DNA from 3 places in the Paenisporosarcina sp. TG-14 genome. Region 2 is predicted to be linked to each of the others. Evidence: riboswitches for the same ligand, from Rfam matches in the RefSeq annotation. Region 2 holds a riboswitch; each other region holds the start of a gene.
What was found. A riboswitch is a leader RNA that binds a small molecule or an ion and turns the genes downstream of it on or off. The one in region 2 is predicted to bind thiamine pyrophosphate.
Positions count from the first base shown of each region.

Region 1 (4,251 bases), on a different contig from region 2:
CGCCTTCTTCTTAAGTGCAGTCATGCTTTCTGGCATCCTATTTATTAAAAAAAGACCAACTGCGCGTTCGTAGCAGTTGGTCTTTCGCTTTTAATTTATTTTCGTTATTAGAATAGGTTTATCTTTCGTGACAATCACGGTATGCTCGATTTGAGCTACAAGTGATTTGTCTGGAGTAAGAAATGTCCAGCCATCACCAGACTCCACAATATGTTCCGCTTTTTCTGAAATAAACGGCTCAACCGCTAAAACCATTCCTTCTTTCAATATGGTTGGTTCCCATGCGTCAAAGTAGTTTAAAATATGTTGTGGGGCTTCATGAAGAGATTTCCCAATACCATGACCAGTTAAATTCATAATGACAGTAAAACCATTCTGTTTTGCTTCGCGTTCAACAGCTTTACCTATTTGATTTAAACGAGCGCCAGCTTTCACTTTTAACATTGCACGGTCAAATGCACTTTCAGCCACTTCGCATAATTTTTCTTTATTGTCGTAACCTTTCCCAATAACAAATGAAATGCCTGTATCTGCAAAATAACCATTTAACGATCCAGAGACATCAATATTTACAAGGTCACCATCTTTTATAACACGTGAACCTGGAATACCATGTGCGACTTCTTCGTTAACACTAATACATGTGAAACCTGGGAAATCATATTCCCCTTTAGGACCTGAAATCGCCCCTTTTTCTTTAAACATACGTCCACCAAGATCATCAATTTCTTTCGTTGTGACACCCGGTTTTGTTATTGCGCGCATCGAGTCGCGAATATCTGCAACAATTCGGCCTATGGCTTTTAACGACTCAAAGTCTTCAGTTGTTTTTGCAATCATAATCGATAAATCCTTCTTTCTAAAATATCTAGCCATACTATACCACAACAAAAGGCGCTTTCCCATCAGCTAGAATAATTATGAACATTCAGATAAAATAAAGATGTTTTGCATAATAACAATTTATATAATTTTGATGTGAAGTCAAGGGCTTCATTGTCCATTGATTCTTCGTGTACTACTCTTTCACATTTCACACAGAATTATGCTTTTTGTGGTCTAAGTAAACGTGAGGCAGCTAAGAATAGTAATGAGCATGTAACTGCCGTTAATAAAAACACAGGAATCATGTACGTCGCATTATAGATACTAGAATAGATGAATAAATTGGCACCTTCTTCAACATACATACCAAAGAATAAAATGCCGGTAATTACGTGAGTGACATAACGTAATAATGAACCAATCAATACAGCACCTACAATTATAGAAATTATTTTCCCTCGATTATTTTGTTGGGCATATTTAAAATATTGATTACGAAGTATTCCAGCAAATCCAACAACACCATATGCAATTAAATAATCCAAAATTACTTGCATAACTACAAAACTAAACGATAGTGGTGCTACAGAAATTAATCCTGAAACAATTTGCAACAATCCTACTAACAAACCAGTAATTACACCAGCTAATGTGCCTCTGCGAAATGCCATTAAGACAATGGGAATCATCACTAAACTAACTGATCCTCCTTGTGGCATTTTAAATGCCACAAAGTCCAATACAAACCCTAACGCAGCAAATATTGCAATCTCTACTAATAATAATACTTTTTGATTTCTCATCTTTCTTCCTCCTTTTGCGATGTGCTGCAAATCGCGAGTCAGGGTGAAAAAAACCATAAAAAAAACGACCTCAGGGACAGAGCCTGACGTCATTGGAGTCGGTTTCTATCCACATCCCTGCGCAAGCATTAACTTACAGGTTCTAAGGGTTAGAACTTTTCTCGTTCACTCTCAGCCATTACAGGCTCCCCTTGTGGTACATACATTAAATTTTAATAATACGAGTTTATTGTACAGAAAGTTAGAAAGAGAAACAAGAGGCTAATGGCAGTCCTGTGACTTTCAACTATTTATCGCTATACTAGGTATATAAAATTCAAAAGGCTGTGAATGGTACATGATCAATTTATTGAAAAATTTAGTAGCAATCAAAAGTGATACAGAGATTGGTGCAAATGACGCACTACGGTATTGTTCGTCGTGGCTTACAAGTCATGCGATCCCACATCAAGTCCTCGAAAATGAAGGACGCTTAATGATTCACGCAGAGGTAGGTCAAGGTCCTACGACCATCGTATGGAACGGACATGTAGACGTAGTCCCTGCGAAAATTGAACAGTTTAATCCAATTATTGAGGGTGACAGACTATATGGCCGTGGTTCTGCAGATATGAAGGCTGGAGTTGCTGCAATGATGGAAGCTTTCCGACATATTTCTTCTATTCCAAAGCAATTGCAACAACTCGTTGTTTTGCATATAGTAACCGATGAAGAAACGGGTGGTCACAAAACATCTGGTCATCTTGTTGAGACTGGTCATTCTGGCGACTTTGTCATTTGTGGTGAGCCAACCCAATTAAAATTAAGTGTTCAATCAAAAGGTGTTTTGCAAATACATATCACATTTCTAGGAAAAGCTGCACATGGTTCACGTCCTTGGGAAGGAACAAATGCAATTGAAGCATCATACATATTTCATGAAAAGCTTATGAACTTACCTTTTACAAAAGCAAGTAATTGTTATTTTGAATATCCTTCCATTAACTTGGCTAAAATTCAAGCAGGTGATCGCTATAATGTTGTACCTGACCATTGTGAAGTTGGATATGATATTCGCTTTATTCCTGGCCAAAAATGGGAAGAAATTTTACAACAAATTACCGATTTAGCACATTCAATTAATTCAAAAAACATTGTCAAAGTTTATGATAAAATGTCTGCTATTATCACCTCAGAAGATAATAATTACATTAAGTCACTATCTGAATTAACAGCTAAAGTCACACAAAAAGAAGCTGTTCTATTTGGTCAGCATGGAGCTGCAGATACACGTTTTTATGTTAACACAGGAGCTATAGCTATTGAATTTGGTCCAAGTGGTGATGATTGGCATGGTCCGAATGAATACGTATTGATTTCATCAGTAGAACAATATGCAGATATTTTAACGAAACATGCGTTGACTTGAAACCATTTGCATATGTTTCGTATAAATAGCTAATAGAGTTTTAAGGAGGAATAAAATTGGATAATCGACGTGTTTTATCCGCTTTGTGTTACTTCAGTATTCTATTTACCCCATTTTTATTACCAATTATCATTTACTTTATTACACCTGATCCAGAAGTTAAGCGTCATGCAAAACGCTCACTACTTTCACATGCAATCCCAGTTGCACTTGGAATTGTCGGTTTTATTATATTAATGGTTTTGTCTCTTACGATGTATAGTACTTCCGACTTTTCAATTCAACCAGGTACATCAGTTGATTTCTTTGCCGCTAGCATACCATTATTGTTTTTGATAGTTTATGGTGTTCTTTCGATTGCTGTATTGATTTGGAACATTATTCAAGGAATTAAAGTGCTTCAGTAGGTTTACTTTTTACTTCTTGTGGGAAATAACAATAGTGACAGGAGTGATATACATGAAAATTGGTAAATTAATTAAAACAACTATAAAGTTTGCACCTATCATTATTCCAATCGTTAAAAAAGTTATTGATTCTAGAAAAGGTACTAAAATCACATATACACGCAAATAAAAAGTTGGAACTCGTTAACTCGAGTTCCAACTTTTTTAAATGAAAGGTTTCATTTCAGATAGTGCTAAATATTCTTCTTCTAAAAACGAAGATGGCAATACTGCAGATTCGTCACCCACTTCATTAGCATCCTGTTGTTCTTGCATAATCTGTTCAAAGCTACGAGGATTTGCAGGAGGCACCTCATTTTTCATTACCTGCATTGAGCCTTTTGAATAGACATTGAAAAAACTGTTCGCCATTGCTCGGTATCCCTCTGCATTTGGGTGCACATCTGCTGCATTTGGTACTTTATCTATTGCATTATTACCGAAAGCAGCATCAACTGACACAAAATTCACACCTGCTTTTTTAGACACTTTTGCTAAAATATCATTAAGACGATCTAATTGTTTAGCCGTACCGAACTTTTGCGATTCACGTGCATGTGGATACGCAAAATAATAACCCATTACATAAATTTCTGCTTTCGGTGCTATTTTTTTCAAGTCGGTTAACATCGTTAACATGTTTTTCCGGACGGTATTTAATGAAAAATCCACGGGAATCTGTTGAAAGGATAATGATCCAGACTTATCATTCGCTTGAATAAGCCTCAAAAGATCGTTGGCTCCGGCTGAAATTGTAATGACATTTGCA
Region 1 covers NZ_AMGD01000050.1:3,668-7,918, reverse strand. Annotated here, with positions in the region: gene C406_RS0113905 (tryptophan-rich sensory protein) at 1-73, shown strand, start outside; gene map (type I methionyl aminopeptidase) at 91-840, opposite strand; gene thiT (energy-coupled thiamine transporter ThiT) at 1,044-1,628, opposite strand; TPP riboswitch at 1,726-1,830, opposite strand; gene C406_RS0113890 (M20 family metallopeptidase) at 1,978-3,036, shown strand; gene C406_RS0113885 (DUF4870 domain-containing protein) at 3,093-3,443, shown strand; gene C406_RS0113875 (SGNH/GDSL hydrolase family protein) at 3,648-4,251, opposite strand, start outside.
Region 1: linked by a shared signal. The riboswitch ahead of thiT (energy-coupled thiamine transporter ThiT) and the one ahead of C406_RS0117535 (YkoF family thiamine/hydroxymethylpyrimidine-binding protein) in region 2 are both predicted to bind thiamine pyrophosphate.

Region 2 (4,251 bases):
TGGCGCGATAAGCCCCCATGAAATGTTCTCCAGAAAATCCATTTCTACCACTCCTTTTTCAAAGTAATGTTGCTATCAAAAAAATACTACCAAATAATAAGACAAGGAAAATCCAACTGCCTTTATGTCCCATATTTACAGTCCAACCAATCCCAAATCTTTTTTCAACCAAAATACTCGGATCATTTTTATTCACATAAATTAAGCCTAACTTCCAATATTGATCATCGTCCGTATCAATAACATCTACAGCATCCACATCTTGCTCAGACACCGCAATTCTTGTACCGCTCTGCCCTACTTTTACAGTGTAGTAAAGAACGGATCCCAGTATGATGACTAAAAAGCCTAGTGTGAAACCTAATGTAACACTTGAAGACATCGTTTCAGGGTAAATTATCGTCAATTGTAGATAGCCCATCAGCAAAGTTACGGCAATCGCTACAACAAATAATAACCAACTTGAATATTTCCGAAAAGCAAGTTGTTGCTCACGCGAACGTTTCTTATGTCGGACCTGAATCTTCGCACCCGATTGTTTCATGGCTCCATTGAAAAATAGCATCATCCCTTGAAGAATAAGTGTCATGAAAGGTAAAGCACTTACCGAAATCCAAGTTTTTTCCGCGAATGCATCTGCTTCGCCGCTTGGTCCCCAATGTGTTGGAATCTGATTAGGTAGCGTGTCGTATTGGCTTAACCCCAAAATACCTAAACCGAGAGTTATAAACATGGGTAAGACAAAGTACACATTTGGTAGCAGTTTAAGTTGTTCGCGAAATTGTAGGTCTACCACTTTTCGCTCACTCTGGCCCTCAGTCCACTTTTCGTCTTTCTTCCAATTGGCTAAGGCGATATGGTTTTTTGCATAAAGTCCCATTGAGAAAAGTAATGCCACTATTTGAGCGGCCATCCCAACATAAACAACTTTTTCTTCAGCGGGACTAAACATCCAAAGCCAACCGATAAAAATCGCAAGAATCACTATGCCACTTGTTAAAACGAGTTGTGTATAGCGGTTTTTCATCTGTTCCAGTCGTTTGTCTTTGACGTGAGTATCGGGAATGTATATCCCAAATGCTTCACTGTCTTTTAAAAACTTTGGTAAGAAAGCTTGAATGACAATAATGAAAATTAAAATGACCATAAACATGACGGCAGCCATTACTTTTCCTCCTTCAAGTCTATACTAATTTCTTTTATTAACAGCTCGATTTCTGCTGAAGACATTTGTAAACAAAGTGCTTCTGCAACAATTGGACGTAATTCTTTTATCAAGCGTAGACGATCTAGTTCAGAAGCTTTCCGAACTCCATTTTCGTGAATGAATACGCCTTTTTTCTGTACAATTCGGATGAATTCCTTGTCTTCTAAATAGTGATACGCTTTATTTACGGTATGCATATTCATGCCAAGGTCTGCAGCAAATGCGCGAACAGATGGTAATGAATCGCCCGGTTTCAAGCTACCCTTCGCAACACCTTCAATAATTTGTTGGGCCAATTGCAAATAAATCGGCATGGCCGAATTCGCTTCAATTTCAATAAACATATGCGACCCCCGCTTGTTCTATTAATACTAGAACAGTTTTGTTATACATAATATAGAACAGTATTTCATTACTGACAAGTTTTATTTTTTGCTTGGTTTACAATCTGTTTTTCATACGTTACAATGAAGCCGTTCTTAAACATTTAAAAAACTACATACGATTACTGCACTAGGGGTGCTATATTTTTGGCTGAGATGAGAGCATTAGCTCCGATCCCTTAACACTCGATCCAGGTAATACTGGCGTGAGGAAGTGCGGCGACTTTTGCCCAACTTTTCTTTGAGCAAAACAGCTGCATTCCACGTCGAATGTGGCTATTTTTATGTTCAAAAACGGTGACTTTGGGATAACTTCTTCTCTAGTCACACCAATTTGAAGGAGGAGATGGGAATGAAACAAGAGTTTAGTTGTGGGATTAGTCCAATTGTGGGGTTGCGGTTTTCAATTCACCCAATGGCAGACAATTTTATTAAGATTATTAAAGGGGCTCGACGCGAAGCGGATACATCAAATGTCTGGATGCATACCGACGACGTAAGTACAGTCATGCGAGGTAAACAAATTCACGTCTTTGATACAGTGAGATCCATCGTGTTATATGCAGCGAAAACAGGTGCACATGTGGCATTTAACGGAACCTTTTCGATTGGCTGCCCTGGGGATTCTGCGGGAGATGTTTACTTAGAGAAAGATGATACCTTGTTAAACGAACCTCAAATTCGGGAGATTAAACAATATGTATCATCACAGTTTGCGCTCTATCCAATGAATAACCCTGACTATATGTCAGTCATTTATAAAGAAGTCGCTCGTGCAAAAGAATATGGTGTTTTTAATGACTCGATGCATTATGCGAGTGGACTCCATGGTGATATTCACGAAGTATTTGCGTTCCTAGAAGAATCCTTTACACATGCTCGTTCAGAACAACATAAACACTTAGTGATGACTGTTAACATGAGCATCAATAGTCCTTCTCACAAAGGAGAGGCGTAGTATGTTGAAGTCATGGAAACTGAAAGAAGTCGTTTTAATGTCAGTACTTGCCGTTGTGTTTGCTGTTGTGTATTTACTATTTGTCCATGTCGGAAATATTTGGGCAGGTTTAATTGGTCCGATTGCGTATGAATGGATGTTTGGGATTTGGTTTATCGTCTCCATTATTGCTGCTTACATCATTCGAAAACCAGGTGCCGCTCTATTGTCGGAAACGATGGCTGCTATGATTGAAGTGATGATTGGCAATGCAGTTGGTCCGCGCTTGATTTTATCAGGTATTGTTCAAGGCTTAGGAGCAGAAGCTGCATTTGCAGCAACTGGTTATAAACGCTATAACTGGTGGGTACTGTGTTTAGCTGGTGTCGGTTCCGCAGTCTTTAGCTTTGCATTCGGTTTTTTAGTGTCTGGTTACTCAGCGCTTGATCCTTCTTTGTTAGTTTTAATGTTTACGCTACGTGTCATAAGCGGGGCTGTCATTGCAGGTTTAGGTGGCAAGTATTTATCGGACGGTTTACTCGCAACTGGTGCTCTTCGTGGATATGCGATTTCACGTGAAACATCTAACAAGCACAAAATAAAAGGTGAGGCCCTTGGTTAATAGCCTCCTTACAAGATCAACTATTAAAACAGAAGCTACTCAGCCAATTATTAACTTCAAAGATGTCACTTTTCAATTTCCAGACGATGAAGTGCCCATTTTCAGAAATATTTCTTTCTCTATACAAAGTGGGGATAGAGTCGTTTTATTTGGTCCTAGTGGATGTGGGAAAAGCACCTTATTGTATTTAATGAATCGCCTGTACCCCGACAATTGTGATGGTGAAGTTGAAGGATCTATTTCCCTTTGGAATAAAGATGCGGCGACTTATGCTGCTGGGGAAATTAACCGTCGAATTGCAACTGTATTTCAAGATCCTGATACACAGTTCTGTATGCCAACCGTTGAACAAGAGATGGCTTTCACATTAGAAAACTTACACGTCTCGCGCTTAGAAATGGAGCAACGCATCACCACTACACTCGAAATGACAGGACTTTCTGATATTCGTCACTCGACCATTCAAACGTTATCTGGAGGAATGAAACAACGTGTAGCAACCGCTTGTGCGATTTTAATGGACCCGGAAGTGTTGTTGCTCGATGAACCTCTTGCCCATCTGGATCCAGTAACAGCGCAACATTATGTCGAATGGTTAGATGCTTTGCAATTGTCACACGCTTTAACGATTGTCGCGATTGAGCATCGCCTAGATGTGTGGGGGACATTTTTTAATCGTGCAGTTCATGTCACAACTTCAGGGGCCTTTTCCATTGAAGAAAATCCGACACGATCTCCTATCGTTTTCCCGAAACGAAAATCCACTATTGAACCGGAATTAGCGTTTGAAGCAAGAAATGTAAGTGTCCATGTAAAAGACAAACAGTTGTTAAGGAATATTTCCCTCAGCCTCAAACGAGGGGAAATTGCCGTACTTGCAGGCCCTAACGGCAGTGGGAAGTCTACTTTTTTAAAAACAGTATGCGGTATCTTAAAAAAATCACAGGGACGTATTGAGAGCGGAAACAAACTTCCAGGTTACGTTCCACAGTCACCAGAGCATTTGTTTGTCACGCAACGCGTAGCAGAGGAAATCCGATTTTCTAATCATGCAAACGATGAAGAGATTTCTGACATCATGACTCGACTACGTTTGAATGAA
Region 2 covers NZ_AMGD01000081.1:11,334-15,584, forward strand. Annotated here, with positions in the region: gene C406_RS0117520 (PLD nuclease N-terminal domain-containing protein) at 1-42, opposite strand, end outside; gene C406_RS0117525 (DUF1648 domain-containing protein) at 59-1,165, opposite strand; gene C406_RS0117530 (GntR family transcriptional regulator) at 1,165-1,551, opposite strand; TPP riboswitch at 1,713-1,820, shown strand; gene C406_RS0117535 (YkoF family thiamine/hydroxymethylpyrimidine-binding protein) at 1,943-2,548, shown strand; gene C406_RS0117540 (ECF transporter S component) at 2,550-3,149, shown strand; gene C406_RS0117545 (ABC transporter ATP-binding protein) at 3,133-4,251, shown strand, end outside.

Region 3 (4,251 bases), on a different contig from region 2:
AAACAGGAATACCTTTTATAGATTTTAATGGTGCGTCGGAGTTATTTCCTAATGTTGACCAAGATGACAAAGAGAGAAGTGCTCAATTTATTTTGTCAGTTATTAGTGAAATAGGGAAAATGAAATTTCATAAAAATGTATACATGACAAACTTATCGTGGTTTGGTTTTATTCAGGACAATAAGAATGTGAATTACTTTAATTTACCTACACCTTTGGACGCGGTTTTTACAGATTCCTTTTTAACAGAAATGGAAATTGTTCGACCGAAAATGATTATTCCTTTGAGTAAAGAAGTTGAACAAGCATTAAATAAAATGACAGAAGAAGGAAGATTAAACTATCCGGTAGGTCCGCGTCTACCACATCCATATTATTGTTCATTCGGTAAAAGAGAAGACAAGTATAAAGAGAAATATGTGAATAGAATTACGAGTTCGATGGGGAGGCTAGCTTAAAGGTGAACAATGAGGCCACCTTTGTTTGCGTCCGTATGAAAGGCCGACTACTTGCGGGGCTACCTGCCAAATAGATGAGAAAAGGAAGATGAATTTAATGAAAAACATGATAGAAAAAGCCATGCAATTTGCTGCAGTCAAACATGATGGACACTATCGAAAAGACTCGAAAATTCCATATATCACGCATCCAGTAGGCGTTGCAATGATCCTGAAGCAAACAAAGGCTCCAGACGAAGTGGTTGCAGCTGGGATTTTGCATGACACGCTTGAAGATACCGATACAACGGCCGATGAACTTATTGAGCATTTTGGGGAAAAGGTTTTGCAATTGGTTATCGCCGCATCCGAACCTGATAAATCACTGCCATGGGAGGATAGAAAACAGCACACAATCGACTCCATTTCAGCTATGACACCTGATGAAATATTAGTCATTACCGCAGATAAATTGCACAATATCCGATCAATTCAGGTGGACTTGAATGAAAAAGGCGAGTCTGTTTGGAGTCGTTTCAATCGAGGAAAACGTGAACAGTCGTGGTATTACATGAGTGTTGTACGAGAATTGGAATCATTTAAAAAAGAAGTTCCTCTTGTACGCGTGCTCAAGAAAGAAGTGTTCCAATTATTTGTTGGCAAGAAAAAACTTACTGTGAAGGAAATAGATGCGCTGTTTAGTTGTAGTTATGATTGTAATGAGAAGCGACAGCGGGAGATAGCTTCTATGGGCATCCTTGGTTTTGTCAAAGAAGCATTAACATACGCGGATGACACATACATAAACGCTGACTACAACAAGGTTTCTCCTTTAATGGAGTCATTAAGGAAGCGAGGCATCGATTTTGAAATGAATTCCGATGGCTCGTTCATCCTGCTATCATACTGCGCTGAACTCAAACATCGTCTAGCTTGGTCTGATAAAACACTTTACAAACATTTCAAGCGCAACCTTAAGAATCTGTAAAGGGGTTTTTGTGGAAATAAAAGAGTTAAAGCAACTACGCCTTGTAATATTGTAAAGAAAGACGTACCACTGAGTGTGTACTGAAGGAATAGGAGACGACGATCGAAGTGACTTATCACTTCAGTCGTCGTCTCCTTTCATTTTTTAGGTTGTGATGCAGTTCCTTTACCATCCATAGTTAAAATCAAACACATGTCCACGTTAAGGTGAGCGAAGGACGCACACCTGCCGCGAGATAGCCTGTACGAAAGAGAACTAGCGAAACTCTAGCCAACGCTGAGAGGTAGATCATTTTATAATAATATTCTTTCTAACTCTTGTAACTGAACCAAATGTGTGGCAAAGTTAACCTAACAAAGTATTAGACGAACTTCATAACTGAAACATGTGGGGGGACCAGTGTTGCTGGTTGAGACCGTATCCTTAAGATACAAACCCTTGGAACCTGATCTGGTTAATACCAGCGTAGGAAACATATTTAAACATTCTTATTTGTGTTGATATGCGCCCTAGGTACCTACCTAGAGGTGCTTTTTTATATGAAAAAAGATGTTTTAAAGATTAGACAGAGCTAAATGATTACACTAGAAGTTAGTGATTAATCAAGTACCTTGTGAATATGTTTCCACCTTTTCGTTCCATCGTTTAATGCTTTTAATAGAAAAGACAAGGGGAGAAAAGATGATGAAAAAATGGATAGGATTACTACTAATTGCTCTACTGCTAACAGCCTGTGGGAATACTGACAGCCAAAGCACGGAACAAAATGAAGACATAGACAAGTTAAAAAAAGTAACAGTGGTATTGGATTGGACGCCAAATACAAATCATACAGGATTATACGTTGCAAAAGAAAAAGGATACTTTACAGATAAAGGCCTTGATGTCGAAATTATTATGCCAGGTGAAGCGGGCGCTAACCAGCTAGTAGCTGCAGGTAAGGCAGAATTTGGAGTTGGGTATCAGGAATCTTTAACCGAAGCACGAGTGCAAGATATACCAATCGTGTCAATTGCTGCGGTTATTCAACATAATACTTCGGGCTTTGCGTCTCCTGTAGAAAAGAACATTACCTCACCAAAAGATTATGAAGGTAAAGCGTATGGAGGATGGGGAGCGCCTGTTGAAAAAGCAGTGATTGCCTCTTTAATGAAGCAAGAAGATGCTGATGTAGAGAAAGTGGATATTATTAATACAGGTGATACAGACTTTTTTACAGCTGTAAAAAGAGATGTTGACTTTGCATGGATCTATTACGCATGGACAGGAATTGAAGCGGAACTTCGCGGAGAGGAATTGAATATGCAGTATCTGGCTGATTACTCAGATAAGCTAGATTACTATACACCTATTTTGATTACGAATGAGGCGTTAATTGCAGAAGATCCCGACACTGTGCGTGCATTTGTAGCAGCAGCTTCACAAGGATATGAATACTCAATTGATAATCCACAAGAAGCGGCGGATGTTTTAATAAAGGCTGTTCCAGATTTAGACCCTGAATTGGTTAAAGCAAGCCAGAAATGGTTAGCGCCAAAGTATCAGGATGATGGATCACAATGGGGTATTCAAGAGAAGTCTGTTTGGGAAAACTATGCAAATTGGATGAGCGAAAATGAATTATTAGAAGGCAAGTTAGAAGTAGAAAAAGCCTTTACGAATGAATTCTTACCAAAAAAGGAGAATGAATAGATGATCAACTCTTTAGTCAGCATTCAAATTATACCAAAAACAAGAAATGGGGAAGATTCAATCCCGTTTATAGAAGAAGCAATTGCCATCATTCAGGAGTCTGGGATACGTTATGAAGTCCATCCTCTCGAAACAACCATGGAGGGGAATTTGACAGAAATTTTCTCCGTGATCGAGAAGATGAATCAAAAAATGATAGATTCTGGCTGTGTGAATGTCATTTCTCAAGTGAAAATCCTTTATCAACCGAGCGGTGTTTCTATGGATAAATTGACTGAAAAATACCGGTCATGAGAATTTTATATAGAGGATGGAGACCAGTATTGGTTCTCATCCTCTTATTTTCACTATGGCAACTATCTACTTGGTTACTCGAAATACCGAAATGGCTTCTGCCAGCTCCATCTCAAATATGGGCTGAGGCAATAACTGGCTGGTCAACTTACAGTCACCACTTAATTTCAACTATACGACTGTCCTTTATGGGTTTACTAATAGGTAGCGCTGTTGGCCTGCTAGTTGCGGTTAGTTTGCATCGCTTACCAAAACTTAGAGAGGCATTTTATCCACTAATCATATTGTCACAAAACATTCCCATCATCGTATTGGCCCCATTGTTAGTCATCTGGTTTGGATTTGGCCTTCTACCTAAAATTATTATTATCACGCTAGTTTGCTTCTTTCCTATCACCATTGCTGCGATGGGCGGATTTCGGCAAACCACTGCTGAACTTATGCATTATATGAAAATGGCAGGGGCATCAAACAAACAAATTTTTTGGAAAGTAGAGTGGCCATATGCATTGCCTTCGATATTTTCCGGACTAAAAATTGCAGCAACTTATAGTGTAATGGGAGCTGTTATCTCAGAATGGCTAGGCGCCAAAGAAGGGATCGGGGTCTATATGACTCTTGCGTCCTCCTCATTTCGGACAGAACGTGTCTTTGTGGCAATCTTTCTCATTATGATTTTAAGCTTAACCTTCTTCGCAATTATTTCTTCATTAGAGAAGAAGTTGGTGAAAGGGAAGCCTAAGGGGGAGGGTACTAATGGGTATTAAGCTCAGCATAGAAAATATGACGAAATCCTTCGATAACAATAAGGTACTAGAAGAGTTATCTTTTCAAGTACAT
Region 3 covers NZ_AMGD01000026.1:14,979-19,229, forward strand. Annotated here, with positions in the region: gene C406_RS0109395 (uracil-DNA glycosylase family protein) at 1-458, shown strand, start outside; gene C406_RS19445 (HD domain-containing protein) at 556-1,425, shown strand; TPP riboswitch at 1,805-1,914, shown strand; gene C406_RS0109405 (ABC transporter substrate-binding protein) at 2,110-3,117, shown strand; gene C406_RS0109410 (thiamine-binding protein) at 3,118-3,411, shown strand; gene C406_RS0109415 (ABC transporter permease) at 3,408-4,178, shown strand; gene C406_RS0109420 (ABC transporter ATP-binding protein) at 4,168-4,251, shown strand, end outside.
Region 3: linked by a shared signal. The riboswitch ahead of C406_RS0109405 (ABC transporter substrate-binding protein) and the one ahead of C406_RS0117535 (YkoF family thiamine/hydroxymethylpyrimidine-binding protein) in region 2 are both predicted to bind thiamine pyrophosphate.